DNA from 3 places in the Pseudarthrobacter sp. NCCP-2145 genome. Region 2 is predicted to be linked to each of the others. Evidence: riboswitches for the same ligand, from Rfam matches in the RefSeq annotation. Region 2 holds a riboswitch; each other region holds the start of a gene.
What was found. A riboswitch is a leader RNA that binds a small molecule or an ion and turns the genes downstream of it on or off. The one in region 2 is predicted to bind S-adenosylmethionine.

Region 1: it holds a riboswitch for S-adenosylmethionine, as region 2 does, so the genes downstream of both, NFU08_RS05435 (aminotransferase class V-fold PLP-dependent enzyme) here and NFU08_RS16925 (bifunctional o-acetylhomoserine/o-acetylserine sulfhydrylase) in region 2, are expected to answer to the same signal.
Region 3: it holds a riboswitch for S-adenosylmethionine, as region 2 does, so the genes downstream of both, NFU08_RS13240 (DUF1737 domain-containing protein) here and NFU08_RS16925 (bifunctional o-acetylhomoserine/o-acetylserine sulfhydrylase) in region 2, are expected to answer to the same signal.

The regions. Positions count from the first base shown of each region.
Region 1 covers NZ_BRCG01000004.1:253,439-264,002, forward strand. The annotation lists gene NFU08_RS05390 (peptidoglycan DD-metalloendopeptidase family protein) at 1-201, shown strand, start outside; gene smpB (SsrA-binding protein SmpB) at 286-759, shown strand; RNA gene ssrA (transfer-messenger RNA) at 833-1,201, shown strand; gene NFU08_RS05405 (S1C family serine protease) at 1,413-2,396, shown strand; gene NFU08_RS20820 (hypothetical protein) at 2,399-2,533, opposite strand; gene NFU08_RS05410 (hypothetical protein) at 2,626-2,994, opposite strand; gene NFU08_RS05415 (CrcB family protein) at 3,048-3,467, opposite strand; gene NFU08_RS05420 (CrcB family protein) at 3,464-3,868, opposite strand; gene NFU08_RS05425 (metal-dependent transcriptional regulator) at 3,889-4,629, opposite strand; gene NFU08_RS05430 (class I SAM-dependent methyltransferase) at 4,679-5,437, opposite strand; gene NFU08_RS05435 (aminotransferase class V-fold PLP-dependent enzyme) at 5,530-6,987, opposite strand; SAM riboswitch class IV at 7,022-7,135, opposite strand; gene hisN (histidinol-phosphatase) at 7,295-8,107, opposite strand; gene NFU08_RS05445 (ribosome small subunit-dependent GTPase A) at 8,155-9,270, opposite strand; gene aroA (3-phosphoshikimate 1-carboxyvinyltransferase) at 9,254-10,564, opposite strand, start outside.
Region 2 covers NZ_BRCG01000022.1:1,882-12,445, reverse strand. The annotation lists gene NFU08_RS16940 (HNH endonuclease signature motif containing protein) at 1-16, opposite strand, end outside; gene NFU08_RS16935 (VOC family protein) at 244-882, opposite strand; gene NFU08_RS16930 (S8 family serine peptidase) at 1,018-2,856, opposite strand; SAM riboswitch class IV at 3,109-3,224, shown strand; gene NFU08_RS16925 (bifunctional o-acetylhomoserine/o-acetylserine sulfhydrylase) at 3,267-4,592, shown strand; SAM riboswitch class IV at 4,691-4,806, shown strand; gene NFU08_RS16920 (homoserine O-acetyltransferase) at 4,819-5,934, shown strand; gene NFU08_RS16915 (MFS transporter) at 6,116-7,498, shown strand; gene NFU08_RS16910 (alcohol dehydrogenase catalytic domain-containing protein) at 7,612-8,730, shown strand; gene NFU08_RS16905 (LysR family transcriptional regulator) at 8,787-9,686, opposite strand; gene mmsB (3-hydroxyisobutyrate dehydrogenase) at 9,821-10,564, shown strand, end outside.
Region 3 covers NZ_BRCG01000014.1:37,613-48,176, forward strand. The annotation lists gene NFU08_RS13215 (hypothetical protein) at 38-295, shown strand; gene NFU08_RS13220 (Rid family hydrolase) at 385-1,107, opposite strand; gene NFU08_RS13225 (FAD-dependent oxidoreductase) at 1,104-2,633, opposite strand; gene NFU08_RS13230 (GNAT family N-acetyltransferase) at 2,787-3,377, shown strand; gene opgC (OpgC domain-containing protein) at 3,433-5,823, opposite strand; SAM riboswitch class IV at 6,157-6,270, shown strand; gene NFU08_RS13240 (DUF1737 domain-containing protein) at 6,284-6,562, shown strand; gene NFU08_RS13245 (rhodanese-like domain-containing protein) at 6,559-6,969, shown strand; gene NFU08_RS13250 (O-succinylhomoserine sulfhydrylase) at 6,970-8,178, shown strand; gene NFU08_RS13255 (DUF1905 domain-containing protein) at 8,341-8,643, opposite strand; gene NFU08_RS13260 (HNH endonuclease signature motif containing protein) at 8,766-10,451, shown strand.

The DNA of each region.
Region 1 (10,564 bases), on a different contig from region 2:
ATCTCCCACGGCCTCATCGAGGGCAATACCCTGAACACCATCTACTACCACAACGCCAGCATCGTGGTCTCCAACGGCCAGCGGGTATCGCAGGGACAGCTGATCGCCTACTCCGGCAACACGGGCAACTCCACCGGCTGCCACGCCCACTTTGAAACCTGGCTGAACGGCAGCCCGGTGGACCCGATGAGGCTGCTGTAGCACCGTCTGCACCCTGCCGTACACTGGTATGACTCCGCGCCGGTTGGCCCGGGGGACAACCGAACTGACCTGAGGAGCTTTCCCTTGCCTAAAGAAAGTGGCCGTAAAGTGGTGGCCACCAACCGCAAGGCCCGGCACGACTACCACGTGCTGGATACCTACGAGGCTGGAATCGCGCTTATGGGCACCGAAGTGAAATCCCTGCGCGAGGGCCACGCCTCCATGGTGGACGGCTTCTGCACCTTCTACAACGACGAACTGTGGATGGAAGCCATTCACATCCCTGAATACAACCAGGGAAGCTGGACCAACCACGCGGCCCGCCGGCGCCGGAAGCTCCTGCTCCACCGTGAGGAACTCATCAAGATCTCCCACAAGGTGCGCGAGTCGGGCTACACCATCGTCCCGCTGCAGCTCTACTTTGTGGACGGCCGCGCCAAGGTGGAAATCGGTGTGGCCCGCGGCAAGCGCGAGTACGACAAGCGGCAGACCCTGCGCGAGCAGCAGGACAACCGCGAGGCGCAGCGTGAGATGCGGGAACGCAACCGGCGCCGCTAGGAATGATTTGGCCCGGGCGTGCGTTATGATGAATAGTCCGGTGGGCCAGCCTGCCGGTTTGATAAAAGAATATGGGGATGATCGGTTTCGACGATGTTAGTCGCGACAGGTGAAGCGGGCCGAGGATGCAGAATTATCTCGTAAACGCTGTCTGCAAACCAATAAGTGCCGAATCTAAGCGCACTGACTTCGCTCTTGCTGCCTAAGCAGTAAGACAGTCCGTCAGCCCGAGGTTGCTATCGCCCCGGATCCTGGCGTCATTTAGATAGCCACTGCTGTCCACCTCCGTCATCGGGGTGAACGGGACTCTTAGATGACTGGGCCCGGATCAGCCAGCTGTTTGCAGCATGGCTGGGGCCGAGAAAATCCGACGCAAACTGCGCCCGGAGAAGCCCTGACAACACGACATCGGACGGGGGTTCAATTCCCCCCATCTCCACATTTTGAAAATGCCGCAAGGCAGACTGAAAGACCCGGACATTGCGTCCGGGTCTTTCGGTGTTTAAGCGCGGCTTGCCTGTTCACCGACGGCGTAGCGGGGCCTGGGACTAGCGGCCGGCATCCATGGGTTGTCCTCTATAAGATCCGGCGTCGCGGCCCAGGCCGGGCCGGAAGTGGCCGGAACCAGCGGCGGAGCAGCCAGGAGGTGCCCCATGAACCAGATGCGTGAGCCCAGTCCCGAAGAGTACGACGACGGCGCGCTGGACTCCTATTCGGAGACGGTCATGCGGGTGGCTGAGACCGTTACGCCGCACGTCGCGGCCATAGAAATGACCAGCACCCGCCGGAACGGCAGGTTCCGCGTGGGGGCAGGTTCTGCGGTCCTCTTTACCGAGGACGGCTACCTGCTGACCAATTCCCACGTGGTGGCCGGTGCCAACAAGGGTCACGCCGCATGTGCCGACGGCAGCCGGACCGATCTCGAGCTCGTGGGCGTGGATCCGTTATCGGATCTCGCTGTGGTCCGCGGCAAGGCACCAAGGGTGGCCCCCGCCCGCTTCGGCGACGCCGAGACCTTGCGTGTGGGACAACTGGTGATCGCAGTCGGGAATCCGCTCGGGCTGGCGGGGTCGGTCACGGCGGGAGTCGTCAGCGGCCTGGGCCGTTCCATCCCGGTCTGGGCCGGTGGCAACCGGAGGGTGATCGAGGACGTCATCCAGACCGACGCCGCCCTCAACCCAGGCAGCTCCGGAGGCGCGCTGGCGGACGCGCATGGCAGGATCGTGGGCATCAACACTGCCGTGGCAGGCGCCGGACTGGGACTCGCCGTTCCCATCAACACGACAACACGGCGCATCATCGCGGCCCTGCTGAACGATGGGCGGGTCAGGAGGGCATACCTGGGTGTGCTCAGCACGCCGATCAGGCTGAACGCCAGCGCAGTGATCAGGACGGGCCAGCGGGACGGGCTCAGGGTGGTGGAGGTCCTGGCCGGATCACCCGCAAACCGCGCGGGCCTGGAAGCCGGTGACATCATCCTCACAGCCGGAAGCCGCGCCGTCAGCACCGCCGAGAGCCTGCAGAAGCTGCTGTTCGCCGATGCGATCGGACAGCCACTGCCGATCAGGGTGCTGCGGCACGGCAGGGGAGAAGACCTCGTCGCCGTGCCCGAAGAAATGCAGGCAGACGGGCAGTAGGCCTACCGGCGCTTCTTCAAATGCGCCACGGGGTCCTGGGCAGCCTCAGGGTGCTTGGTTTTCTTCTCGGCGCGTTTTTCCTTGATGGTCTTGACCGGCTTCTTTGCGAGGTTCTGGTGCGGTGTTTTGTCCGGCATGGCGTGCTCCTTACAGCAGGGGACGGGCTGCGTCCCTCTTCGTAAGTTACGCCTATTCAGTCCCGAATGTAATGGCCTGGAATGGCATGGAATCAGTCCGGAACGGGGACGTCTGCGATGCCCACAAAACGTGTCCCAACGCCGTCAAATTCGCTCCGGACGAACCCCGTGCGGACCGCCGGCACCTCGTCCGGCCGGTGGTGGCCGCAGATCACGTAGGTGAAGTCGGGCCACCACTTCTTGGGGCGGGCCGCCTCCTCGTAGCCGCAGACCGCGCATTCGAGGTGGACCCAGACCGGGCGCTTGCCCGTGCGGTTGGCACGGGACTGGACCAGCCAGGGCGGAGGGTTGTCCAGGATCTCGCCCAGCTGGGCCTCGGTCAGCCATTTTGGAAGGCCGTGGCGCTGTGCCATCTCCATCGGTACGTCAAGGGCAATGGCCGCGTCGCGTCTGCTAATCATCACCATCCACGATACGGGAGCCCACCAAATCAAGGCCCCCGGGGCCGCGCCTTCTATACCGCAGACACCAGGGCGATCCCCGCCGCGGCCGCAGCCAGGCCCAGGACCAGGTTGGCGGCAACGTTCACCGCAGCCGACCCGAGGCGTTCCTCGCTCAGCAGCCGCACCGTGGCCGTGGTCCAGGAACTGAAGGTGGTGAGCCCGCCGGCCAGGCCTGTCGCCAGCGCCGCCTGCCACTCCGCACCCAGTCCCAGTCCCACAGTGAGACCGTGCGCAGTGCCGATTATGAAGCACCCCGCCACGTTCACCAGCAATGTGGCCCAGGGCCAGTGCAGCCTCACGGGGGTCCCGGCCCCATGGTTGCCGGCACGCACAGTCTGCCGGGAGCTGTGATGGGCGAACCAGCTGTCAATGCCGAAGCGGACGAGGGCGCCTGCCACCCCGAAAATCCCCACCAGGGCCGCGGCGGTCACTGACGGCTCCCGGTCGGGCGGCCAACAAGCTTTCCGGTCCGCCATCCGAGGCCCGCCGCAGCCAGCCCCAGCACCACGGACAGGCCGAGGTACGCAGTCCACACTCCGTGCTCCCCCTCCCGCACCAGCTGGTCCAGGGAAAAGACCACGGCGGAGAACGTGGTGAAGGATCCCAGGAGACCTGGCCCCAGCCCAGCCCGCAACCAGAAGGGCGTGCGCGGGCGGGCCATCCAGACGGTGGTCAGGGCGGCCAGGATAAAGCTGCCCGCCACATTGATGCTAAGGGTGGTCCAGGGAATGGATCCTGGGAGTTCCGGAAAGACCAGCCCCAGGACGTACCGGAGTTCTGTCCCCGCCAGGCCCCCTGCGGCAACGGCCAGCCAGGCGCCTGCCCTGGGCATCCACGATGTCTTCGGCCCGCTCATGCCCCGGGCAAGGTTACGGGAGATTCGGCGTCCCCCAGAAGGCAGCCCGGATGGGGTCGGTCGCTGTGCACCCACAGCGCCGACGTGATCTCATCGGCGAGGTCGTAGTCGCGCGTACGGCCTGAGTCCCGGACACGCACCACCAGGGCGCCTCCGAACGGCCTGCGGCCCACCACCTCCACTTCGGCGTCGAGGTCTATCTCCTCGGCCGCAAGGTAGCGGAGCAGGTCCGGATTGTCGTCGCTGATCCTGGTGATGCGGCCCGTGTGGCCCTGGTCCAGCTCTCCCATGAGGTGCGCGCGGGGCATAAAGACCTGGCCGTCCGCCGTAGGAATCGGATCGCCGTGCGGATCCCGCTGCGGGTTGCCCAGTTTCGCCGCCACGCGTTCTATGAACGTGTCCGAGACGGCGTGCTCCAGAAGTTCGGCTTCGTCGTGGACCTCGTCCCAGCTGTACCCCAGCTGCTGGACGAGGTAGGTCTCGATCAGTCGGTGGCGCCGCACCATGGCGAGGGCAAGCTGCAGGCCGGAGTCCGTGAGCCTGATGGCACTGTACGGTTTGTGGTCCACCAGGCCTTGGTCCTTCAGCTTCCGGACCATCTCTGAAACGGAGGAATTGGCCACCCCCAGGCGTTGTGCCAGCTGGGAGGAGGTGATGGGTTTGTCCTGCCACTCAGTGAAGGAGTAGATGACCTTGACGTAGTCCTCTATGGAGGAGGAGGGAGCGCTGGTCTTCACAGGATCCACCCTACCGGCTGCCCCTGGCCGCACGTGGACTGGCGGGCGCTCATGCCCGGACCGCCCGCCAGGCGAGCGTCAGGTATGGAAGTTCCAGTTCCTCGTCCGGTCCGTGGCCCAGGTGCTCGTGAAGGTACCAGTCCAAATTGGCCAGGACTTTTGCCCGGGTGGCCTCTCCGGCGCGGAGGTAATAGCTCCGCGATTTTGTCAGTTCCATCAGGTCTCCGGTGGTCACGGAGTCCTGCCAGTGCGTGAGGTGGTCCTCCAGCGCACCGAACTCGGGCCCTATGAGCGGGCGGTGGCCGGGTTTGTAGACGTCCCCGGCATGCATGATCCTGGAGAGCCGGTGGACCCAGGGGACGGATGTGTCCAGCTGGTTCCAGACGAGTCCCAGCGTTCCGTGGGGACGGAGGACGCGGGCCAGTTCCGTACTGGCCCTCAGGGCATCGCACCAGTGCCAGGCCTGCGCCACGGTGACGACGTCGAAAGCCGCGTCGGGCAGGCCGGTCGCCTCTGCAATTCCAAGGACAGCCGTGGCGGCGGGGACGTGCTCAGCCAGCTGCGCGAGCATGTCCGCTGACGGGTCCACGGCCGCGACGGAGAGTCCCAGGTCCAGCAGCAGTTCAGTGAACTTCCCGGTGCCGGCGCCCACGTCGAGCGCATCGCGTGCTCCCGAAGGCACCAGCCAGCGCGCTGATTCGGCAGGGTAGCCGGGCCGCACCTGCTGGTAGTGCCTGCCGCCGTCCTGGAAGCTCTGGCCGAGCTCCCGGCGCCGGCCGTGATCCAGCCGTGGGCCACCCCGTGCCACGCGCGGCCTCCTTCATCCGGTTCCTTTGGTGTCCTCCGAATTTACCGCATCAGCCGCAACGGCAGGGCGCCGGCCGGCAGGCCAGCCGCAGGTCAGTCGTCGATGCAGGGCGCGGCGCCGGCCGTTCCCGGGGTGTTGGGCGCCCAGTGGGGGTACGTGCGGTTGTCATTGGCGGGAACCCAGCGGCCGGCGTCCACCACATAGTCCCAGCCAAGTCCCTTGGTCCGAAGGTCCCGGATGCCTGCCAGCAGACGTTCGGCATCCTCCAGCCTTGAGCCGACGCCGAAGCTGGCCCGCAGGGAACCGGAGGGAAGGCCCAGCCGCTTCAGCAGCGGGTGCGCGCAGAAGCGGCCGTCGCGCAGGCCCACTCCATGTTCTGCCGAGAGGTAGGCGGCCACCAGGCCGGCGTCGTAGCCTTCCACGGAGAAGTTGACCACGCCGATGGTGTCGGTGTCCGGGTTGGTGTCCTTGAAGATCTGGTGGACGGTGACGCCGTCGATCTCCTGCAGGCCTTCCACCAGGAAGGAGCGGATGGCTGCTTCATGGGCATGCCAGCGGTCCTGGTCCAGTTCCGCGATGACCTGCGTGGCGCGGGCCAGGGTCGCCGCACCCAGCACGTTCGGCGATCCGCCCTCGTGGCGGGCCGGCCCGGTTGCCCAGCTGACGCCGTCGAGCCTGGCTTCCTTGACGGCGCCGCCGCCCGCAAGGTGCGGTGTTCCGGCGTCGAGCCAGTCCGGCCGGCCCACCAGCACGCCGGCACCAAAAGGTGCGTAGAGCTTGTGGCCCGAGAAGGCGAGGTAGTCGACGTCGTCCGCAGTGATGTCGACCCGCCGGTGCGGCGCCAGCTGGGCCGCGTCCACTGCGATCCGTGCGCCGTGCTCGTGCGCCAGCGCGGCGAGGGCGCGGATGGGAAGGATTTCGCCCGTGACGTTGGAAGCCCCGGTCACGGCGAGCAGGCTGACGCCGCCCTGCTGCAGTTCCGCGCGGACCGCGTCAATGGTAGCCGCAATGGTGTCCTCTGCCACGATGCTGCGGTGGGGGACACCCTGCCACGGAAGGAGGTTGGCGTGGTGCTCAATGTCGAGGTACAGGACGTCGCCGTCGGGCCGCCCGTCGGTGACGGGCAGGCAGCCCGCCAGCAGGTTGAGGGAGTCAGTGGTGTTCCGGGTAAAAATCACCGAATCGTCCGGGCGCCCGCCTACGAAGTCGCGGACGATGGCGCGGGCATTCTCATAGACCGAGGTGCTGATCTGGGAGGCATAGCCCGCACCGCGGTGGACGCTGGCGTAGAAGGGCAGGATCTCGTTGAGGTAAGCCGACACCACGGAGAGGGCGGGGGCGGATGCGCCATAGTCCAGGTTGGCGTACCGGGCGTGGCCGCCATGGATCAGCGGGGCCTGGATCTCGGCGCCGCTGACTGCTGCGAGCGGACGGCCGGCGGCGGCGCGGCGCTGGTCGGAAAACGCCGGCGATCCCGGCAGGGCGGCTGCCTGACGCTGGACGGTGGCTTGGGGCGAGACTGCTTCGGGGGAGACGGTGGCAGTTGTCACAGAGACCTCACTTCAGAACAGGACTCCGTGCAGGAATCCGCGCTTGCCGCATCCCTTCCGGACCGGCCTGGTCGTCACCCGGGGCACCCCACCGCGAATGGAGGGTTGCCGGCCAGCAAACCGGGGTTTTGCGCTGGCACTCGTGACCTGGTTAAGAGCGTAGAACATGCGCAGTGAAGGTTAAAAGCCCGCGGAAATGTTAAGGGGTTTGTTACGCGCGGTTGAAAAGGCCCGCCTGCGCCGAAGATCACGACGGCGGACGCCTCCTTTCGGGGGTGCCCGCCGTCGAATATTCGTGCTGCCGGGACTAAAGGAGGTCGTCCAGGTTCGGGTTCAGCCGGCGCAGCACCTCGGAGTGCAGGATGGAATTCGTGGCCAGGGCGTTGCCGCCGAACGGACCGTCCTCGCCCTCCAGCGAGGTGAAGCGGCCACCCGCCTCCACCACGATGGGCACCAGTGCGGCCATGTCGTAGAGGTTAAGTTCAGGCTCGCAGGCGATGTCCACCGAACCTTCGGCCACCATGCAGTAGGACCAGAAGTCACCGAACGCCCGGGTCCGCCACACGTCCTCGGTAAGGCCCAGGAATTCATTGAGGTTTCCGCGCTCCTTCCAGCCGCCAAGGCTCGAATAGGAAAGGGAAGCATCGGACAGATTGGACACATTGGATACCCGGAGGCGGGTGGCAGCGGCAAGTGAACGCCCCATGTAGGCTCCCATGCCCTTGGCGGCCCACCAGCGCTTGCCCAGGGCGGGAGCGCTGACCACGCCCACCACCGGCTCGCCCTCATCCACCAGCGCGATCAGGGTGGCCCAGACCGGAACGCCCCGGACGAAGTTCTTGGTGCCGTCAATGGGGTCGATAATCCACCGCCGCGAGCCGTGGCCTGTGCTGCCAAACTCCTCGCCGAGTACGGCATCGCGTGGACGGGAGCGGGAGAGCTGGCCGCGGATGGCTTCCTCGGCTGCCTTGTCCGCATCGGTGACGGGCGTCAGGTCCGGCTTGGTCTCAATGTGGAGGTCCTGGGCCTTGAAGCGGCTCATGGTCTGGTCATCCACGGAATCGGCCAGGACGTGGGCCAGGCGCAGGTCATCGTTGTAGCTCGAAGCGGGTTGGATCATGGTTCCAAACTACCGTCTGCGCGCCGTTCTGCCGGGAAGCGGGCCCGTCAGGTCACGCTGCCCAGTTCCTTTGCCTCCTGGGCTTCCATTCGCGGGTCCGTGCCGAGGAGGCGCCGCAGGGAGCCCAGCCGTGCTGCTCCGGTGGGGCCGGCATGTCCCCCGCCCACCCATGCGTCCAGCCCGCAGTTCACGGCGGTGGCGGTGTGCTTGCACCCGCGCTCACAGTCGTCAATGCCGGGGGAGAGGTCCGGGAAGGAGCGGAGGATGCGGTCCGGGTCCACGTGCGCCAGGCCGAACGAGCGGATGCCGGGGGTGTCGATGATCCAGCTTCCGGACGGCGCATCCGCCAGCTTCAGGGCAAGGGCCGACGACGACGTGTGCCGGCCGCGGCCCGTGACGGCGTTCACTCCGCCGGTGGCCCGTTCCGCGCCGGTCAGCGCATTGACCATCGTGGACTTTCCAACGCCTGAGTGCCCCAGCATCACGGTGACCTTGCCGTCCAGGTGGCCCCGCATCTCGGCGACGGCCGAGCTGTCCAGCCGTGCGGACAGGCCGTCGTCGGAACGGGCGTCAATGCCCGAGGCGGCGGAATCGGCTGTCCGGCTGATGATCACGGGAAAGTCCAGGTGGGTGTAGTTGGACAGCAGTTCCGCGGGATCCTTGACGTCCGCCTTGGTGACCAGCAGGATCGGCTCGATGCCGGCGTCATAGGCGGCCACCAGGGCACGGTCGATGAAGCCGGTCCGCGGCTCGGGGTTGGCGGCTGCCACCACGATCACCAGCTGGTCGGCGTTGGCCACCACTGCCCGTTCCACGGGATCCGTGTCGTCGGCGCTGCGCCGCAGGAGGGTCTTGCGGTCCTGGATCTTCACCAGCCGGGCCAGGGTGTCCGGCTCCCCGGAGACGTCCCCGACCAGCGAGACAAAGTCTCCTGCGACCACCGGGTTCCGGCGGAGTTCCCTGGCCCGGGCGGCAATGACTACCCTCTCGTTCCCCGAGTCCTCCCCCACAACTGCGGTGTACCGGCCCCGGTCAACGGTGATGATGCGCCCCGTGACGGCATCATCGTGGCTGGGCCTGTCCTTCGTGCGGGGCCGGGAGCCCTTCTTGCTGGGACGGATCCGGACGTCCGATTCATCCCAGGAATCAGTCCTCCGCGCCACCGCTGGAACCTTCCGACGCCGTTTCGGCGGGGCCATTCTGCGCCAGCATGTCTGCCCACAGCCGGGGGAAATCCGGCATGGTCTTGGAGGTAGTGCCGATGTCCTCCACCTGGACGCCCTCCACGGCGAGGCCAAGGATGGCGCCCGCAGTGGCCATGCGGTGGTCCGCATAGCTGTGGACGACACCGGCGTGCAGCTGTGCGGGGCGGATCACCAGGCCGTCGCTGGTTTCCTCTGCGTCACCGCCAAGGCGGTTGATCTCGGCGACGAGGGCGGCGAGCCGGTCCGTCTCGTGGCCCCGCAGGTGCGCGATGCCGGAGAGCCGGGAGGGGCCGGTGGCCAACGCACACAGGGCGGCCACGGTGGGAGCGAGTTCGCTGGTGTCGGCGAAGTCTCCGCCCTTGATGTGGGGTCCGCCCGTGACCGTGAGGACGCCCTCGTCCAGCGTTACCTCCGCACCCATCGTGGCCAGGATGCTGCGCCAGAGGTCACCGACCTGCTGCGTTTCGTCCGGCCAGCCGGGGATCCGCACCGTTCCGCGGGAGGCCAGCGCGGCGGCGAGGAAGGGGCCGGCGTTGGACAGGTCCTGCTCGATCCGCTGGTCGAAGGCGCGGATGGGGCCGGGGCTGACCACCCAGTGGTTGGGCACCGAGTCATCAACCGCAACCCCGGCGCCGCGAAGGACCGCCACGGTCATGTTGATGTGGTCGAGGCTCGGCACCGGCTTGCCCACGTGCTCGAGGTGCAGGCCCTCGGTAAACCTTGCGCCCACCAGGAGCAGCGCCGAAACGAACTGGGACGACGCGCTGGCATCGATGACCAGGTGGCCGCCGCGGACCTCGCCCGTGCCCTCCACAACGAACGGCAGCGACGACGGCGTCCCGCCCCCTTCCGCCGATACGGCCACCCCCAGCGCAGTGAGCGCCTCGATGATCGTTCCCATCGGCCGTTTGCGGGCATGGGGGTCGCCGTCGAACACGCTTCCGCCGTTCCGCAGGGCGGCAAGGGGTGGAACGAACCGCATGACCGTACCCGCGAGCCCGCAATCGATCCTTGTCCGGGGTGACGCGGCATCCGGGTCCAGCGGAACCACTTCCAGGTCGGGCCCAAAGGCACCGTCCCCGGGGACCTCCGTGATGGTGGCCCCCAACTGGCGGAGTGCCTCGATCATGAGCGCTGAGTCCCTCGAATGGAGGGGGGCCCGCAGGCGGGACGGCCCGTCTGCCAAGGCGGCAAGAACGAGGTACCTGTTGGTCAGGGACTTCGATCCGGGCACGGTGACGGTGGCATCGAC
Region 2 (10,564 bases):
CCGCTTCCCTGCCCATAAACCCATCCTGCCAAGGGGGTCCGACAATGACGTTTGGCCTGGGGCAGCCGGGAGATAGCACAGTGGCGCCCTGCGCATTGGAACGCAGCCAGGAGACGAATTCGGCCGCCATCGGCGGGTGACGCCGTTGTCACCTGCTGATGGCGGCCGAAGCTTTGTCGGGCAGAAGGCATTTCCTGCCCATGTTGGTGCCCGGACGGGGACGCCCGGGCAGGCGGGGGAGCGTCAGATGGTGACTGCCCCGTTGGCGGTCTCGAATGTCACCGAAAGGATCCCGGGGGTTCCGTGCGGCGCCACCCACTCCACGGCTACGTCTTCCAGCGGCTTCTCCACTGGTTCACCCAGCCACTCGGTCACCCGGGCTGCCGATCCGGCAATGGTGAGGCAGCTCATCTTGACGTTGCTCTCGTAGGCGTTGGACGGGTGCAGGGAAGGGTCGCCCTCCCACTTGAGCATGTACGGGACCTGGGGGTCCGCGATCAAGCCGAGGATGCCGATCTGCTTCCACACGAGTTCGCGGCCGTCAGGGAATTTGCGGTTGCCGTTGACTGCCGAGCGTCCCAGGCGTTCCTCGAAGGGGGCGAGGTCGTCCACTTCGACGCACCAGCCCATCCATCCGCCACCTGCGGCGGAGCGTGCCCGCACTGCCTGGCCAAAGGGGGCCTTGTCAGAAGCCGGGTGGTCCAGGACCTCAACGACCTCAAGGTACTTGTGCCCCGCAAGCGGGATGATCATATTCCGGGTTCCGAACCGCGGGTGCACTCCACCCTTCACTGCCTCAACTCCGAGGGCAGAGGAAATACGTTCGGTGGTGGCAGCCAGGCCATCGTGTTCACAGGCGTAAGAGACGTGATCCATGCGCATGGCAACATCTTGGCACTTTGTGATCGGGCTCTCAGCTAAGGGTAGCCTTACTGGGATTTTTGGCGGCAGCCGTGCTCGAATTCCCTGCTGACAACGGCCGGGAATGCGCGCTTATGGACCGGTCTGGCTTGCACCCTAAAGCCGGTCGGTCCATATGCTTCCGTTGGACCAGTAGATGATGCCGTTGTCGAAGCGCTGTGCACGAGTGGACGCATTCAAGGAGTACTCATCGGTGACCGGGCGCCCGATGAAGAGATAGCCTCCCCTTCGCTCGTACTCCCATCGGATGGCCCCTTGCAGCAGCCTGGTTCCGTACTGGGGTGTGAAATAAAAGGTTCCGCCCTGAAAGGCTTGGACGGCGCCTCCCTCATACCAGCGGCTCTCGTCGGACACAGGATAACCGGCTACTCCGGTCTGCCCTCCCTTATTCCACCACGCCTCCCGGATTCCGGCTCCGATGTAATGCAGGCCAATCTGCGGTGTGTAGTACATCGTTCCGTTCGTGAAGTGCTGGGCTATGGCTCCGCCGCCCAGAGGTTCCTCGTCCCGGATGGGGTAGCCCGCGTCATGCCCGTTGAACCACTTCTTCTCAATTGCTCCCCACAGCGGGTGTGCCCCACCTGAAGGAGACCAGAAAATCAGGCCATGTTGGAACTGCTGCTGTGCCCCGCCTTGGACGGTCTGCTCCTGGCTGGTGGCAGCGCCCAGCTGCGACGCCGGTCCGCCCATTGAGTAGTACTTGGCCCCGATCGCGCCCCCCACTGCAAAGGCGTTGACCGAAGCTGACGGGGTTTGGAGCAGCCGGTTCGGCGTTCCATTTCCGGTTGCTGTAATGGTTCCCCCGAACGCGGAAGAGACCAGCCGATCAGCCACCTGCCCAGGTGTCAAAAGGGGGTTGCCGGACAGGATGAGTGCGGCAGCGCCAGCCACATGGGGGGTGGCCATGGACGTTCCGCTGAGTGAGGCTGTGGCCGTCGTCGACGTGTGCCAGGTGGAGCTGATGCCAACGCCGGGAGCATAGAGGTCTACGCATTTGCCGAAGTTGGAAAAAGAGGCCTGACGATCCGAAGAATCGCTGGCCGCCACTGTGACGGCGGCGGGGGTGCGGGCCGGGGAAGCCGTGCAGGCGTCCACAGCGTTGTTTCCGGCTGAGACGATGGCAGGCATGCCGTTGGAGATGATGGACTGGACTGCTGCGTCGAGCACGCTGCTGGTGGGGCCGCCGACACTCAGGTTGACGACGGCGGGAGTGCCAGGCCGGTGTTGCCCTGCAATCCAGTCGAGCCCTGCGATGATGTCCGAGTAGAGGCCGGAGCCATCACACGCCAAAGCCCGCACCGGAATGAGGGTGGCGGATTTGGCCACACCATGGACGGTGCCGCCGATTACTCCTGCCACGTGCGTGCCATGTCCGTTGCAGTCGCTTGAGCCCAAGCCGTCAGCCTTGACTGTCCACCCCGCCGTGACACGGCCGCCGAAATCGACATGTGACGCGAGGATCCCGGTGTCCACGACGTAGACCCTGATGCCCTGGCCGGTGCCAGCAGGAGTGTAGGTGGTGGAAAGGGGAAGAGCCTGCTGGTCAATCCGGTCGAGCCCCCACGGGGCGTTGCGCTGCGTCTCGGAGACAGTGACGGCGTGGTCCGGCTCCACTGCTGCCGCCCGGCCGGAGCGGAGCAGGGCGGCAGCCTGCGCCGCGCTGGCCTCGATGGCGGCGCCCTTCACGGCCTTCGTAAATGTCCGGGTGACACCGATTCCCTGGGCGCGGAGGGCCGCCGCCTCGGCCGGGACGTCCCTTCCCGGGGCGAATTGGACAAGGTAGCGGCCGCCGTCGTTTGCCGGCGAGGCAACAGGCGCAGCGGGGGCGGCGTCCGCGGCGGGTGCCGGCCAGGACGCTGCTGCCACCGCGCTTGAGCAGAGGGCGACGGCGGAGAGAAGGACGGCGCGACGTGCCAGGCGCAAGAACTGGGGCAACGGAATGTGTTCCTTTGGTGTCTGAGGAGAACTGCCGGGTGACGATTTCCCGGCTCAAATCTAACGGAGGACCGGCGTCAAACGGCCAAACTTCGCGCAATCCTGCGCATCTCCTGTGGAACCTTGGGAAATCAACATCCGGGGCCTCTCCACCCGCCCTGCGTGAGGACAATTCCGCCCCGGACCAGGGCCGGAAGTCACAACCGGTCACACTCATGGCGGCGGACACCCGCTGTTCCTACACTGGGCTCAGGTCATGAGTGCCAGTGACAGCCCCGGCTTGCTGGCCGGCAACCCTCCTTCCGCGGTGGGGTGCCCCGGGTGAGGACCTGGCTGTCCGGTAATCGGCCGGATGGCAAGCGCGGCCCGCGGTGCTTCGAGCATGCCGGGCCCAGTCAAAGGAGCCTTAATTGTCCAACGGATGGTCATTCGAAACCCGCCAGATCCATGCAGGACAGGAGCCGGACAGTGCCACGGGCGCCCGGGCACTCCCTATCTACCAGACCACGTCCTTCGTGTTCCCCAGCGCCGAGAGCGCCGCCAACCGCTTCGCCCTTGCTGAACTGGCACCCATCTATACCCGCATCGGCAACCCCACCCAGGAGGCCGTGGAACAGCGGGTCGCCAGCCTTGAAGGCGGGCTGGGGGCACTGCTGCTGAGTTCAGGCCAGGCGGCCGAGACCTTCGCCGTCCTCAATATCGCCGAGGCGGGGGACCATATCGTTGCCAGCCCCAGCCTGTACGGCGGGACTTACAACCTCTTCGCCCACACCCTGAAGAAGTTCGGTATTTCCGTCACCTTCGTAGCGGACCCGGACAACCTCGACCAGTGGCGTGACGCGGTCCAGCCCAACACCAAGCTGTTCTTCGGCGAAGTGGTATCCAACCCCCGGCAGGACGTCCTGGACATCGATGGCATCTCCCAGGTGGCACACGATGCCGGTGTGCCCCTCATCGTGGACAACACCCTGTCCACCCCGTACCTGATCCGGCCTCTGGAATGGGGAGCGGACATCGTTGTCCATTCGGCAACCAAGTACCTGGGCGGCCACGGCTCCGCGATCGCCGGCGTGATCGTGGACTCAGGCAACTTCGACTTCGGCAAGGACCCCGCAAAGTTCCCGGGCTTCAATACCCCGGACCCCACCTACAACGGGCTGGTGTACGCCAGGGACCTCGGCAAGGACGGTGGCTTGGGCGCCAACCTGTCCTACATCCTCAAGGCCCGCGTCCAGTTGCTCCGGGACCTGGGCTCCGCCGTCTCCCCGTTCAATGCATTCCTGATCGCACAGGGCCTTGAGACGTTGAGCCTGCGCGTGGAACGGCACGTTGCCAACGCCACGGAAGTGGCGCGCTGGCTGGAAGGAAGGGACGACGTCGAATCCGTCGCCTATGCGGGGCTGCCCTCCAGCCCGTGGTACGAGCGGGGCCGCAAGTATGGCCCCAAGGGCACGGGCGCGATTGTGTCCTTCAACCTCGCTGGCGGAGCCGAGGCGGGCAAGCGCTTCGTGGACGCGCTGGAGCTGCACTCGCATGTGGCGAACATCGGCGACGTCCGTTCCCTTGTCATCCACCCGGCGTCGACCACCCACAGCCAGCTGACCCCGGAGCAGCAGGCTGTTGCCGGCGTAACCCCCGGGCTGGTCCGGTTGTCCGTGGGCATCGAACACATTGATGACATCCTGGCGGACCTGGAAGCAGGCTTCCGGGCAGCGAAGGACGCTACCGGAGCCTAGCCGGACGCCCAGGGAACCCACTGCGGCGGCAAGCCGGGGAAGTCACAACCAGTCACACTCTTGGCAGCAGGCGGGGGCTGTTTCGTACACTCGAACAAGGTCATGAGTGCCAGTGACAGCCCCGGCTTGCTGGCCGGCAACCCTCCTTCCGCGGTGGGGTGCCCCGGGTGAAGACCTGGCCTGCCGGTCATTCGACGGCGGGCAAGCGCGTAGAAGAGGTCTTGCCATGACGGTTACCGTCACCCGTACCACCGTCCCCGAACACGGAATTGTCCGCTATGCCTCCGTTGGGGGGCTGGAACTTGAAGCCGGCGGCTACCTGCCCGACGTCACGCTGGCCTACGAAACCTGGGGCACCCTTAACGCGGATGCCAGCAATGCCGTCCTGATCGAACACGCGCTGACCGGCAGCACCCACGTGACCCGCGGCGACACCGACGAACCGGGCTGGTGGGAGCAGCTGGCAGGGCCGGGTGCGCCCGTGGACACGGACCGTTTCTTTGTGGTGTCCATCAACATTGTGGGCGGCTGTTACGGGTCCACCGGTCCGTCGTCGCCGGCACCGGACGGGGCTCCCTGGGGATCCCGGTTTCCCCTGGTCACGCTGCGGGACAGCACTGTGGCAGAGGCCCGGCTGGCTGACCAGCTGGGGATCAGGAGCTGGTTTGCGGTGCTCGGAGGTTCCATGGGCGGAGCCCGCGCACTTGAGTGGGCCATCACGTTCCCGGAGCGGGTGCAGCGCTGCGCGGTGATTTCCGTGGGGGCCGCAAGCACGGCCGAGCAGATTGCCTTCGCCCAGGCGCAGACCCTGGCGATCCGCCAGGATGCGAATTTCAAGGGCGGCGACTATTACGGCGGTCCCTTCCCGGAGGACGGGCTGGCCCTGGCCCGGCGGATCGCGCACATCACCTACCGCTCAGCGGCGGAACTCGAAGGCAGGTTCGGCCGCGAACCGCAGGCTCCGGAGTCGCCCCTGCAGGGTGGTGTCCTGGCCGCCCGCGGACGCTACCAGGTGGAAAGCTACCTGGACCACCAGGGAAACAAACTGGTCCGGCGGTTCGATGCCAACAGCTACATCGCCATCACCGAGGCCCTGATGAGCCACGACATCTGCCGGGGCCGGGGGCCGCTTCCCGAGACCCTGGCGCGGTCGGGTGCGCGCTTCTTTGTGGCAGCCGTGGATTCTGACCGGCTCTACTTCCCGGCCCAGTCCCGGGAACTTGCCGCCGCCCTGCCGGGAGAAGTGGACGTCCACGTCATTGAAGCTCCGATAGGCCATGACGGCTTCCTGACCGAAATAGGCCAGCTGGGCCGCCAGCTCAGGGCGCACCTTTCGGCTTAAGGCTGCCCCTCACAGGCAGGTAAATGTGCATTTATGCAGATAGCCTCTGCATGATTCGCCGTTGAGCTTGGCGTTCAGGCGGACCATACTCGTTGGGACCCGGCGGTTCGTGGCCAAAATCACACGTATCCGCCTCAGACTGTCCCAGTGGTGTCGAAGAAGACGCCGAAGGAGTTCATCAATGAGTACGGAAAAGTCCGCCGCGCGGCGGCCCGAGGAAACCGACGTCAAGTCCTCAGGCCTGAAGAAGGTCGTCACGGCCTCCATGGCCGGCACCGTGGTTGAGTGGTACGAGTTCTTCCTCTACGCCTCCGCCGCCACTCTCGTGTTCGGCAAGCTGTTCTTCCCCAACTCCGGAACCGAGCTGGACGGCATTATCGCAGCCTTCGTCACCTATGCGGTCGGCTTCGTTGCCCGCCCCATCGGCGGCATCGTCTTCGGCCACTTCGGCGACAAGTTCGGCCGCAAGCAGCTGCTGCAGCTGAGCATCATCCTGGTGGGTGTTGCCACCTTCCTCATGGGCTGCCTGCCGACCTTTGCGCAGATCGGCTACTGGGCGCCGGCGCTGCTGGTGTTCCTGCGCTTCGTCCAGGGCTTCGCGGTGGGCGGCGAATGGGGCGGCGCTGTGCTCCTCGTCGCCGAGCACAGCCCGAACAAGTCCCGCGGCTTCTGGTCAAGCTGGCCGCAGTCCGCTGTCCCCATGGGCAACCTGCTCGCCACCGCCGTGCTGTTCACCCTGTCCTCCACCCTCTCCCCGGAAGCCTTCCTCGGCTGGGGCTGGCGCGTAGCCTTCTGGCTCTCCGCAGTGATCGTCATCATCGGCTACTACATCCGCACCAAGGTCCAGGACGCGCCGATCTTCCTGGAGGCCCGCAAGGAAGTCACTGTCGAGAACAAGGGCTACGGTGTTGCCGAAGTCTTCCGCCGGTACCCTCGCGGCGTGTTCACCGCCATGGGCCTGCGCTTCGCGGAGAACATCCTTTACTACCTCGTGGTCACGTTCTCCATCACCTACCTGAAGGTGGTTGTGCAGACGGACACCTCCCGCATCCTGCTCCTCCTGCTGGTGGCACACTTCATCCACTTCTGCGCAGTACCCCTGGTGGGCAAGATGTCCGACTCCCTGGGACGCCGCCCGGTATACATGGCCGGTGCAATCCTCGCCGGAACCTGGGGCTTCTTCGCCTTCCCCATGATGGACACCGGCAATGACATGGTTATCCTGGCGGCCATCACCATCGGCCTGCTGTTCCACGCCCTCATGTACGCCGGCCAGCCGTCCATCATGGCCGAAATGTTCCCCACCCGCATGCGGTATTCGGGCGTTTCCCTCGGCTACCAGGTGACCTCCATCGTGGCCGGCTCGCTGGCGCCCATCATCGCCAGCTCGCTGCTGGGCAGCTTCGGCTCGTCCGTTCCGGTTGCGTTCTACCTCCTGGGCGCCTGCGTGGTGACTGCGATCTCAGTGTTCTTCCTCAAGGAAACCCGCGGTATCTCGCTGCATGACGTTGATGCCGCCGACGCCCAGGGCACCGCCGACCTTCTGGCCGCAGCCAAGAAATAGCCGTCAGGAAGCAGTCCCCACGGCACAGCATCACGGACACGGCAGCTGCCCGGACCTGCACGCAGCGCAGGGCCGGGCAGCTGCCTGTTGACAACCATAAAGTCAGGAACACCATGCGAGCAGCAGTCCTCTATTCCACAGTCCCTCCCGGCACCAGCTATGCCGAAGCGCAGCCGCTGGTGGTCCAGGAGCTCAGCCGTCCCGAACCCCGCGCCGGCGAGCTGGGTGTCACCGTCACCTACTCCAGCCTGTGCCACTCAGACCTGTCAGTCGTGGACGGATCCCGCGTCCGGCCGCTTCCCATGGCACTGGGGCACGAGGCCGTGGGACGTGTGGCGGCGGTGGGTGAGGGCGTCACCGACGTTGCGGTGGGGGACCACGTTGTCCTCGTTTTCGTCCCCAGTTGCGGTTCCTGCCGCGCCTGCCTGGCGGGGCGGCCCGCGCTCTGCCACCGGGCAGCGGAGGTCAACGGCTCCGGGGACCTTCTGCACGGCGAGGCGCTGCTGCGCACGCCTGCGGGGGAGCGGATCAACCACCACCTGGGGGTTTCGGCGTTCGCGGATTACGCGGTGGTGGCCCGCGAATCAGTGGTGGTGATCGACGACGACGTCCCCGACACAGTCGCGGCGATGTTCGGTTGCGCCGTGCTCACCGGAATGGGTGCCGTCCTCAACACGACCGACATCCGGGAGGGCCAGTCCATCGCCGTTTTCGGTCTCGGTGCCGTGGGGCTTTCGGCCGTTATGGCTGCCGCGCTCGCCGGTGCCTCCGCCGTCATTGCCATTGATCCGAACACGGCCAAGCACGGACTTGCCCTGAAGTGTGGGGCAACCGCGGTGGGGACTCCGGAGGACGCCGGCCGCCTGATCGCGGAAGCCGCCGGTGACGGTGTGGACATCGCGGTCGAGGCCGTGGGCTCGGCAAGGGTGATTGCGTCCTGCCTCGGGCATGTGACGAGGGGCGGCGCCGTGGTTTCCGTCGGCCTGCCGCACCCCACCGCGGAGCTGACGGTGCCTGCGCTGCAGTTTGCCGGCGCGGGCAAGCGGCTGCTGGGCTCCTACATGGGCGATGCCGTCCCGGACCGGGACATTCCCCTCTACCTGGGGTACTGGCGCGAGGGCAGGCTCCCCGTTGAGCTGCTGCACACGGACACCAGGCCCCTCGCGGAGATCAACGAAGGCCTTGATGCCCTCGCAGCCGGGCAGGTGGTGAGGCGGCTCTTCCAGGCGTGAAACCGGCACGCCGGCCACTACCCGGGTTGTCAACAGCGCAGTGTCCCAACAGCAGCTCAGGCGGCCAGCAGATCCTGGCGCTCCGCCACCTCATGCTGGAGCGCGCCGATCACGGCCTGCACCCGCGCGGACCGCAGCGACTCCGGGCGGGCCACGGCCCAGATGGGGACCTGGCGCTGGAACGCTTCGAGAAGTACCGGAACGAAATCCGGGTTGCGCGCCACCATGAAGTTCGGCAGCAGCCCGATCCCGGCGCCCCGGCGGACCGCCTCGACTTGGGCAAAAATGCTCGTCGCTTGGAAGCTGGACTTCGGCATCGGCAGCTGCGAGGACCGGTGCCCCAGTTCGGCCACCTGGAGCGCCGACTCAACGTAAGAGACGAAGCCGTGCTGCCCCACGCCGTCGGGCGTTCCCGGCAGGCCGTGCTCCGCCGCGTAGGCGGGGCTGGCGTAAAGCCGGAGGAAGTAGTTGGTCAGGAAGATGGCCTGGGCGTTGCTCACGTCGGTGCGGCCCACCACCACCTCAAGGTCCACGCCGGAGCGGTTCTGGCTGACCCTGCGCGTGGCGCTCAACATTTCCACGTTCAGCAGTGGATGCCGCTGTTGCAGGCGGACCAGCGCGGGCGTGACGAATTCGGCGCCGAAACCGTCCGAGGTGCTGATGCGCACCATGCCGGAGAGAGCGTCCCGGTCCTGGCTTGTGGCAGCGGCCAGTGAACCCAGTGTTTCCTCGATCCTTTCCGCCGCGGCGACGGCCGAAGCTCCGAGCTCCGTCAGTTCCCACCCATGCGGGCTTCGCTCCAGGGTGCGGCCGCCCAGCTGCCTGTCGAGGGCCAGGATCCGGCGCGAAATGGTGGTGTGCGTCGTGCCCAGCGTTTCGGCGACGGCGTTGAAACGCCCCAGCCGGGCCACTGTCAGCAGGATCAGCAGGTCGTCCGGACTCGGCAGCTGCGCCATCCCTGCCTCCCATCTATGTGCATCAGTGCACATGCCATCTGTGATTTTTTCCCTTGATTGCACTATAGCGGGGTGTGATGGTGGACACAGACTTTACGGCCGCCGGCCGGAGACAAAGCAAAGGAGCTTAAGCCATGGCAGTAATCGGTTGGATTGGTTTGGGGAACATGGGCGGGTCCATGTCGACGAACCTGGCAAAGGCCGGGCATGACGTGAGGGGGTTCGACCTCAACCCGGCAGCCCTGGCCGCGGCAGAGGCCGGTGGGGTAAAGCCCGCGGGGAGCATCGCCGAGGCGGTCGCGGGCGCGGACGCCGTGTTCACCATGCTTCCGAAAGGCGAGCACGCCAAGGCGGTCTACCTGGGCGGCGACGGGGTGCTGGCGCACGCCGATACCCGTACCCTCCTCATCGATTCCTCCACCATCGACATCGCAGCCGCGAAGGAACTGCACGACGCCGCCGCTGCCGCCGGCTTCCGCTTCGTCGACGCCCCGGTGTCGGGCGGGATGAGCGGCGCCAAGGCAGGAACGCTGACGTTCATGGTGGGCGGCGAGGCGGATGCAGTGGCCGACGCCAGCCGCTTCATCGAGCCGATGGCCGCCAACATCATCCCCACCGGGGGTGCCACGACGGGACAGGCGGCCAAGATCTGCAACAACCTGATGCTCCTGATCAACCTGGCGTCCACGGCCGAGGGTGCCGTGCTGGCGGACAGGCTGGGCCTGGACAAGAAAGTCTTCTGGGACATCGCCTCGGTTTCCTCCGGAGACAGCTGGGCCCTGCGCACCTGGTACCCCGTACCCGGTGTCGTTCCCACTGCCGCATCCAACAACGGCTTCGCACCCACGTTCACCGCCGAACTGGCGAACAAGGACATC
Region 3 (10,564 bases), on a different contig from region 2:
ACGGCAGTACCACCGCACTTAGCGAAGGGAAGCCGTCTTGGCACATTCGCAGTTCGACCTCTTTCTCAAAGAAGCCACCTACCTCGACCAGGCCTCGGAATCCACGCTGGACCGCGACCGCCTGTACGGCCTGTACACAAGCTGGTGCTTCATCAACCAGCAGAAGCCCGGACCGGAATCCGAGTTCTGGGCCGCCATGAGCCACCGCAGGATTGCTACCGGCCACAACGGGCTGCGCATGAAGGGCCCCGCTGCCGCCGATTACATCCTGGCCAGCTACCCCGGGCTCGTGTAAGAAGCCGCAGTAGGCAGGTCACGGCGTGGACCACGTGCTTTCGGGCACGGGGTCCACGCCGCTCCTGTATCCGGGGACTCTGCGGGCCTCTACCTGCCGCCGGATGCCGGGTAGGCCGCGTCCACCTCCACTTCCACGAGCCATCCGTTGACCGGCAGGTTCTCGATTTCCAGGGCAAAGCGTGAGGGCCTTGCAGGGTTCACCACAAAAGGCTCTGCTGGCGCCGCGGAGCCCAGCGGAACCTTCACGGCAGAACCGTCGGCGAGGCTGGTGTTCGCAAAGTACTGCCGGTACGCCCGGTTCCAGCCGTCAAAGTCGGCCTTTTCCGCACCGGCGGGGTTCTGGAGGAAAACGCGCATGGTGATGACGTCGTCGTAATCCAATCCTGCCTGTGCAAGGTTCTCGCCGATCCGGCGGAGGGCGTTGATGCCCTGCGCTTCGGTAATGGTGACGCCGGGCGGAAGGACACCTCCCGGGAACACGCCCGTGTCCACGTAGCGCTGCTCACTGCCGGCGGGGGCGGCTGTGTTCAAGGCAGACGGCCCCAGCCCGCTGCTCTTGTAGATGGCGGTGTTCGCACCGATGGCCACGCCGCTGGCGATCATCGGGTTGTCCTGGCCGGCTGGGAGGTTGGACACTGTGGTTCCGGGTTTTGGTGCGGTGAGGTCCTGGAACACTGCAGGAGCCGCGAAAGCGGCGGTTGCGGTGAGGCTTATGCCGGCGATGCCGGCACCGATCAGGGCGAGTCTGCGGCGGAGCATGGGCTTCTTTTCTGTCGAGGTGCGGGTACTGGCGGGGGTTGCGGCGCTCATCCGGCCACCATTGCCGCTGCCCGGGTGTGCAGGGCGGTGACGGCTGCACGGGCGGAGGTCATGGCACCGTGCTGCCAGGCGATGGCGTGGCTGAGGTGGTCGCCGGCGAAGTAGATGTTGCCGGACGGCTCCAGCAGCCTGGCGTATTTGGCATCGGTCTGTGAGGGCCAGCCCACCCAGGCACCTTCGGAAAAGGCGGTGCTGCCCCAGTCCACCGAGAACGACGCCGCAACGTCCTTCCGGTACACGTCACCATGGATCCGTGCCCCTTGGTCGAGGGCGCGGCCCAGGCGCTTCTCCGGGCTGAGTTCCTTGTAGACGCGCGCGCTGGCACCTGTGTTGTAGTAGCCCACCATGGTGCCGCGCTGCCCGTGGAACCCGGTGGACGGGTACCACATGTTGCCGAGGTCGATGTTGGTGTTGGTGATGCCGCCGTAGATCCGGTGGTCCTCCTCCCACCAGCGGCGTGAGTACTCGATGCCGATCTTGCCGGCGTCGCTGGGGCTGGCAAATTTCAGGGCGTCGATGACGTCCGCGGGGAGGTTGCCCGGGTTGGTGTACTCCACCGAAACGCCGGCTGCAGTGTTGTTCATGGAGAGGACCTGGGCTCCGTACACGAATTTGTCCTTGCCGATGGCTGACTCGAACGCGTACGGGATGCGGTCCATGCCGCCCACGGGCTGGAACATCATCATGGCCTGGTCCCAGCCGAATTCGAAAGAGAAGTAGTTGCCCACACCGCTGGCGAAAACGTCGGACAGGGCATCCGGCGCCAGGGGCGTGCCCGCTTCCAGGCCGGCCCCCGGAGCCACGGAGTATCCCTTGCGGCCGGTGCCGGTGTACTTGAAGCTCGCCGCGGCATCTCCTGGCACTTTATTGCCAATGGCACCGAAGCTCTTCAGGAAGGAGATCAGGTTCTCCTTGTCCGCTGCGCTCATGTAGCTGTCCAGGGCACCCTGGTCGGTGGCTTTGGCCAGCAGCTCGGAGACGTACCCGTAAACGTCAGCCTTGGCAGCGCGGTGCCGGATGGGGGTGTTGGAGAGCTTGCTGCTGCCTCCACGGAAAAGGTAGCCGTCCGCATTCTGGTTGGTGAAGGGCTCGATGGCCACCCCGAGTTCCTTGCAGTAGTCCAAGGTGATGTGGTGCTGCGGGATGCGGCCCGGCCCGGCGTTCATGTACTGGTCCTTCGAGAAGGTGGCCCGCTGCGTGATTCCGCGCAGATCCGTCTCTTCGGTCCCGCCGCGCACTGTCCAGTTGCGCCCGCCCGGACGCATCCGTGCCTCAAGGATCGTGACCTTGTAGCCGGCCTTGCCCAGTTCGTACGCCGTGGTCAGGCCTGCGATTCCCCCGCCCAGGATCACCACGCTCTTGCCCTTGCCCTGCAGGTCGTCGGCGCGGGGCGCGGCGAACGCAGGAGCTGCAGGATCCGGGGCAAGGCCCATGGCCGCCATCGTCTGGTACATCACCCCGGCTCCCCCCACCATTCCCACATAGCGGAGGAAGTTCCTGCGAGTAGCATCTGTCATGTTGTTCCCTTTCACCGGAGTGTTACACGGTGAGCGTAGGGATGAAATGTTTCGTCAAATGCTGTGACGGTATGGGTGTTGTGGCATTTGCATTTCAGTCACGTCAACGCTGCTCCTGCCCAGGGAGCACCTGCCCTGAAAGGTGCCTGGTACATGGCTGGCAGCAGCGCCTACCTGCGCGAAGGACTCCTCATGCGGTTACTCGAAGACTCGGATGCGGCCGCCCTGGCCCGGGCCTATCAGCGCAATCGGGGGCTCCTGGCGCCGTGGGAGCCGAAACGCACTGACAGCTTCTTCACCAGCGGGCACCAGGCGGACACCATCCGCGCCAAGCTCGCCCAGCACGCGTTGGGCACCGAAGTCCCTTGGGTCCTGGTCCAAGAAGAGGACGACGGCGGAGGCAGAGTGCGCGCAGGCCAGCGAACCGGGCGCGTGGTGGGGGCAGTGACGCTGACGGGAATCGTCCGCGGCCCCTTCCTCAGCGCCAACCTGGGCTACTGGGTGGACCACGAACTCACCGGGCAAGGGATCGGCACTGCCGCCGTTCTCCACGCAGCCAGCTACGCCCGGACGGCGCTTGGACTGCACCGAATCCAGGCGGCAACCCTGCTCCACAACACAGCGTCGCGGCGGATCCTGCAGCGGGCAGGGTTCCGGGAGATCGGGGTTGCTCCGGACTACCTGAAGATCGCAGGGCAGTGGCAGGACCACCTGCTCCACCAGCTGATCCTGCCGCACTCCTGAGCACCGCGCGTCAGCCCCCGGCAGGAGCGCACGGGCTGCGGTGGCCGGGGCATCCTCAGGTAGGGATGATCCTGAAGAGAAACCGCGTGCGCACCATCGCCCAGAGGAGTCCCAGCACCACGGCGTAGGCCAGGGTGTTGATGAGGATGTTATCTTGCTGGAGGGCCGGGATGTTGGCGATGACGGCGATGAGAACCACATGCATGATGAACACATAGAGGGTGGCGCGGCCCAACGGGACCAGGAACCAGCCCAGGGCGCGCTGTACCGGTTTCCAGTACGCGGTGAGGAAGGCATAGGCCGCCACCACCAGGACCAGGACGTTGAGCAGCCGGCCCGGGGCAAGGTAGGTGCGCCCGAAGAAGAGGTCGTACATGGCCCGGTATGCGGTGTCCGGAATGATGGCAAGGCGGACGTCATACCCGTTGGCGAGGTACGGGTTGCCCCAGGATACGAAGGCGAACGCGAAGGCCAGGGCGGTGCAGGCCACCACCACCCAGGTGTGCGCTGAAAGCCAGGCCACGATGCTCCGCCGGTGGAACCCGGCCGCCAAGCCGATGACGAACAGCACCTGCCACACCAGCAAGGGGAAGGAATCCTCGAACTGTGACGGCAGGAGCCGGAAACGCGTCACCGTACCCACCGCGTATACGGCCAGCGATGCCGCCAGCACCCAGACAGCCTTGCCGCGGTTGAGGGCGGCCAGGATCAGCGGGCTGGCCAGCAGCAGCACCACATAGAGGCCCATCACGTTGAACTGCCAAGGCCCGAACTGGAGCAGCAGGATGGCGGGAAGCACCTGCGCCGGAACGGGAAACTGGAACAGCGTTTCCATACCCGCGTAAAGGTCGTAGGTGCGTCCTGCCCCTTCGTGCCCCGCTCCGCCGGTGCCCTGGTCCACGAAGGTTGTGAGCGCGTCGGTCCGGAAGGCCGGCAGCAGCGACAGCAGGAAGACGCCCACCAGCACCACCAGCGCCGTTACGTAGAGCTTGCCTGCCCGGCGCGAGGTGAGGTCCACCACCGTTCCAAAATCGTCCTTCGCCCTGGGCCCATACACCATGCCCACCACCAGGCCGGAGAACAGAACGAACAGCTCGGCACCCGAAACGAAGCCCACCGCTTCCTGGGTCAGGAGCTGGAACAGCGACACCATGCCCAGGTGGTTCACCACCACGAACACGATGGCCAGGCCACGGAGCAGGTCCACGCGTGAGTCCCTGCTGGAAGGGTCGCTGTAGCCCCACGCCGTGACCGCACCCAGCCTGGCGGGGAGTTGCCACAGCGCCACCAGGAGGATGATGAGCGCGGCCCCAACGGTCCAGGCGGCAGCAGCCGAAAGCGTGTTGGACCTGACAAACCCGGGACCCGAACTGACATCGGTAACAGGCCCCGTCACGATGGGCGCTTCCTCAAGCCGGCTGTGGGCAGCGTCCGCGATGCCGGCGTTTCCGGTGAGCCGCCAGTCGATGCTGGCCACGCCGGTGTCCCGTGTGCTGGTGCGTTCGTCCCAGACCACTGCCCCGGTCAGTGCGAAGTCGGCTGATCCGGCAACGCCCAGGACCTGGTCCCACCAGCCGTTCTTGATCTCCGCTTCCGCGGCGCCTCCGGAGGACGGGCTGTAGAAGGCCGACGTCTGCAGCATGAAGGGCTTGTCCCGCCCCGCGGCATATGTCCCGTAGAAGCTCTCCCCGCCGGAGGCCGTCAGCATCTCCTGCAGCTCACCGGTTCGGGGCACGGTGTTGACGGCGCCGCCCCCTGCGGTGTCATCGTGGTAGGCAGTCAGGCCCACCCAGTCCACGGCGTCGTCCCCCGGATAGTAGGGTTCATAGGCCTTGTCGGAGCCATTCCAGGTGCCGTCGCCATTGGTATCCAACAGGTTGAAGCCTTCGCTGCCGGGCCCGGGCGCATTCCGGTTCCGGTCAAAGGGGTAGTCCTTGCCCAGATACGGTTCCCACACCATGACAAAGCTGCCACGGGCACCACCATCCCGAAACGCCGCCGCCACCGCCTGGAATGCCTCCCGGTAGCCGCCAGGCTGTTGCCCCCACTCCACCCAGCTGGTATTCATGTCCGGCGCAAAGCGGATAAGCAACTGGCCCTTGAAATCCCCCTGCATCCGGCGCACTTCCCCCGCAAAGGCTGCGGCAGCGCCAGCGGTGACCTGGTCCAGCGGGACGGCAGGCCTCACCGTGAGCATCGCATGGGCACCCTGCCCGGCGGACTGCTCCAGGAACTCGCGGATATCGTTCTCCTCCGAGGCACGGAACGGGAAGGCGATGTCGTGTCCGAAGATTGCGGGGGATGCCCCGAGCCTTTCGGAGAAGCCGCCGGCGGTGTCCTCTCCCCATTCGAGGACTGCGCCCAGCAGCGGCTTGCCTTCCTCCGTGAAGTTTCGGGCGGCCTGCGCTGAGCCGGCGGGCACCACCACCGCCAGGACGGCCATCATCACGGCGGCGAGGAGCGCGGCCACCCTGTGGAGGGGCTGCAGCCGGCGGCTCCGGGCGGGACGTGTGGGCGCGGCGGCGGATGGCGTGATGATGAAGACCCCCAGGGACTGATTTCTCCAGTAGCGGGGCGGCGGCCCCTGCAGAAACTTTATCGGCCCGACCCGGGCGACAGGCACCTGGCGCCCGGGCACCCCAAGTGGTGTCGCCGTCGTCCGTTCCAGGGAGGTGGCGGACGCATCTTCGGCGCGGCGCCTCCGCGCTGCATCCTTCAGTTACGCAACATGACGACGGCGGCGGTGCGGCGCCGGGCGGCAAGTGTTACGTTTTTGGGGAGTAATGAGTACCGGCGCCAAGCCCTGACTGGCCGGTCGGCAACCCTCCTTCCACGGCGGGGTGCCTCAGGTGAATACTCGGCATATCGACCATTCGAGCTGCAAGCGTGAGAGAAGGAGATCCGTCGTGTCTGACGCACCTGCCCCTGAAGAAAAACTGTCCTATCGCCTCATCAGCGGCCCGGACGACCGTGCATTCTGTGAGCGCATCTCGGCCGCCCTGGCGGAGGGCTATGTGCTGCACGGCAGCCCGGCGGCAACCTTCAACGGCAGCAGTGTCATCGTGGCCCAGGCCTTGGTTCTTCCGGCGGCGATCGCTTCCGCGGACGCCGCAGTGGCGGACGCCGTGGACAACCTCGAGTCCGCAGGCGACGACCTTGAGTTCGACGGCGAGGGCCACGCATGAGCTACGCAGGGGACCTGACGCCGCAGGAGGCCTGGGACAAGCTGGAACAGGGCGCCATCCTGGTGGATGTACGCACCGAGGGCGAGTGGGCCCACATTGGTATTCCCGACACCAAGGCAACCGAGAACGATCCGCTGTTCATCCAGTGGACTTTCCCCGGCGGCATCCCCAACCCTGACTTCATCAACGACCTCAGCCAGCAGGCGCCCGAGGACCGTTCAACCGAACTGGTGTTCCTGTGCCGCTCCGGCCAGCGGTCCATCGCGGCAGCCATAGCGGCCACCCAGGCCGGCTTCACCTCCTACAACGTGCTGGAGGGCTTTGAAGGCGACCCGGACCGCTTCGGCGAACGCACCGTCAACGGCTGGAAGAACCGCGGCCTGCCAACCAACCTGGGAAAGATCTAAGTGACCTTCAACGAAGACGCCGCCGGCTGGAGCCCCGACACCCAGGCCGTGCGCGGCGGGCTGGACCGCACCAACTTCCAGGAAACCAGCGAAGCCATCTTCCTGAACTCGGGCTTTGTCTACGAATCCGCCGCTGCCGCCGAGCGCGCGTTCACGGGCGAGGACGAGCGCTTTGTGTACTCCCGCTACGGCAACCCCTCCGTGGCCACGTTCCAGGAACGTCTCCGCCTGCTGGAAGGAACCGAGGCGTGCTTTGCGACGGCGTCCGGGATGTCCGCGGTGTTCACCGCGCTGGGTGCCCTGCTGGCCGCCGGCGACCGCGTGGTTGCTGCCCGCTCGCTGTTCGGGTCCTGCTTTGTGATCCTCAACGAGATCCTGCCGCGGTGGGGCGTGGAAACCGTCTTCGTGGACGGGCCGGACCTGGAGCAGTGGCGCGAGGCCCTGTCCAAGCCCACCACCGCCGTCTTCTTTGAATCGCCATCCAACCCGATGCAGGAGATCGTCGACATTGCCGCGGTCAGCGACCTGGCGCACGCAGCCGGGGCGACCGTCGTCGTCGACAATGTCTTCGCCACTCCCCTGCTGCAGCGCTGCGGGCAGTTCGGCGCGGACGTCATTGTCTACTCGGGCACCAAGCACATCGACGGCCAGGGCAGGGTGCTCGGCGGCGCCATTCTGGGCACCAAGGAGTTCATCGACGGACCGGTGAAGCAGCTGATGCGCCACACCGGACCGGCGTTGTCCGCGTTCAATGCCTGGGTCCTCACCAAGGGCCTTGAGACCATGGCGCTCCGCGTCAACCATTCCTCGGCCACCGCCCTGCGGCTCGCGGAATGGCTGGAGGAGCAGCCCGCCGTCAGCTGGGTGAAGTACCCGCTCCTGAAATCCCACCCACAGTACGAGCTGGCCGCGAAGCAGATGAGCGCGGGTGGCACAGTCCTCACCCTGGAACTTGCGCCCTCCGGGGGCCGCTCTGGGAAGGAAGCGGCGTTCGCGCTGCTGGACGGCCTGCGGATCATCGACATCTCCAACAACCTGGGCGACGCCAAGTCCCTCATCACCCACCCCGCCACCACCACGCACCGCGCCATGGGTCCGGAGGGCAGGGCGGCAATCGGCCTGAGCGACGGTGTGGTGCGGCTTTCCGTCGGCCTGGAGGACGTGGACGACCTGATCGGCGACCTGGAGCAGGCGCTCAAGCAGATCTAGCACTCCGGACGGTGGTGGGCATGCCTGGAACGGTCGCTGCTCCCGGCTGGCGGCTGCTGTCCACCATCCCCTGCCTGAGCAGACCTGCTGGGCATCGCCGCCGGCGCGGCCCTACAGCGCCTGTTTCCGGTACGTCTTTTGGGGATATCCGGCCCCTATTCATCAGGTGCCGATAACGGAGAGGCTGACTTTCACGGCGTCGCCTTCACTGATCCGGGCCCTGGCCCTGATGGCCTTCTTGACTGGCAGGAGGTACGTCCCCTTGTGAGCGTCCGGGAAGAGCGAGGTCTGCCAGGTGTGGCCGGAAATTTCCGCTGTCACCTGGATTGAGCCGAACGCTTTGCTGTGCCCTGCGTTTCGTGCGCGGATATCGTCCGCCACGTCCGGTGGCAGGGTAAGGAAATGCCAGCCGGCCTCGCCCGGGTACAGCCACAGTGCGGCTGTGAAGGAGTACGACGACGTCACGCGCCGAGTATGGCACGCCTGCGGTAGTGCCGCCAGGGTTGTGGATATCCAGCCGGCCACTAGTCATCCACAGCCCCTGCCACACTGCCCTTTTTGTCAGACCCCCGCTGGAGGATGTCTGTATGGAAAGCACGACGGCGGTGGTGGAGGCGGAGGCGGCAGTTGACGCTTCGGTGGCTGCTTTTAGGGCGGTGCTCAGCGGCGCTGCTGTTTCCGGTACGACTGGTTCCGGTACGGATGTTTCTGGTCTTGGTGGCGTTGAGCCTGGCGCTGACGCTGGCGGGGTTGGTGATGATCCGTTGCAGCGGGTTGCTGATAATGCGTTGGATGTTCTTGCGGGGGTGGCGCGGTCGGAGGCGAAGCTGGCAGCGGTGAAGGCGCGGGCGGTTCAGGTGCTCGCTGCCGCCACGAGTGTGGTGAACGGTCCGCCGTCCTCGCCGCAGGAGGCCACCGGCCAGGACCGGAGCCTGGTGGCCGAGGTCGGCTGTGCGCTGGTGATCGGTGACCGTGCCGCCGGTGCCTTGTTGGCCGAGTCCCACGCCCTGGCCACGGCCCTGCCCCGAACCCTCGCCGCGTTGCAGGGCGGTTCAATCTCCTGGCAGCATGCCCGGGAAATGGTGAACCAGACCGTGGGCCTTGACCGGGCCGGAGCCGCCGCGCTGGAGGCTCACTTCCTGGACCCGGACACGCCACGGCCGGCCGGGGCGGCGACGATCGGTGAGATGCCGGCGTACCGGTTCAAAGCCAAGGCCCGCACCTGGCGGGAACGCCACCATCCCGAATCGCTGGAGAAACGCCATACCAAGGCCGCGGCGGACCGGCGGGTCGAATACCGGCCTGACCAGGACGGGATGGCCTGGCTCTCGGCCTGCCTCCCCGCCGACCAGGCCATGGCAGGCTGGAACCGGCTCAACGCCCTCTCCCGCGCCGCACAAGGACCCACCGAACCCCGCACCCTCACCCAACTCAGTGCCGACCACTTCGCCCAAGCCATCCTCACCAGCGGCACCAATGCCAGCATCGGCGACGGGGCAGGAATAGGAACGGATCTCACCCCTTCGTCGCGGATCCGGGCGCAGGTCCTCGTCACCGTGCCGGTCCTCTCCCTCATGGGAGTAACCGACGAGCCAGCCATGCTCGACGGGTACGGACCCATCCCAGCCTCGATGGCACGGGACCTGGTCGCTAACGGAGCTGATTCGTTCCACCGGGTCCTGGTCGATCCGCGGGACGGGGCGCCGTTGGAGATCGGGCGGAGCAGCTACCGGGTCACCAAAGCCATGCGGAACTGGCTCCGGCTGCGGGACGGCCAGTGTCCCTTCCCCGGCTGCAGCAACCCGTCGTTGGATAACGAGGCAGACCACCTCCTCGCCTGGCACCACGGCGGGACCACCGGGATCAGCAACCTCGGACAGCCCTGCCCGAAACATCACAGACTCCGGCACACCAGCGGCTGGACACCGACAGCAGCCACCAAGGACGAACCACCCGGCTGGACCTCACCCACCGGACGCCACTACAAAAGCGAACACCAGGACTGGGAACCACCCCACTGGCCAGACTGGGTTACTGAAACGTGGAGTGCGGCAACGAAACCGGAAGGACAACCGAGTTTGGCGCTCGGAGGCATGCCCGTCCAGGGCTTTGTTGAGCACTTTGGGATGCCCCAGGACCTGGACCTGCCCGATAATGTCGATCCCCCAGACGTGGACGTTCCAGAAGACCCGGGACCCACCGAGGATGAACTCCCCAAGGACCCGTTCCCTGAGTGGCACCTCCTTCTGGAAGCCTCCCTTGCTGTCCTTTAGGAGAGAGCAAACATCGCCCCTGTAGGACAGAGCAAGGTCGCCGGACTCGGAGGTCTGCCCAGCGCCCCCGGGCATAAAGCGGGCCAGCCTCCCATGGCATATGCCGTGCCGTA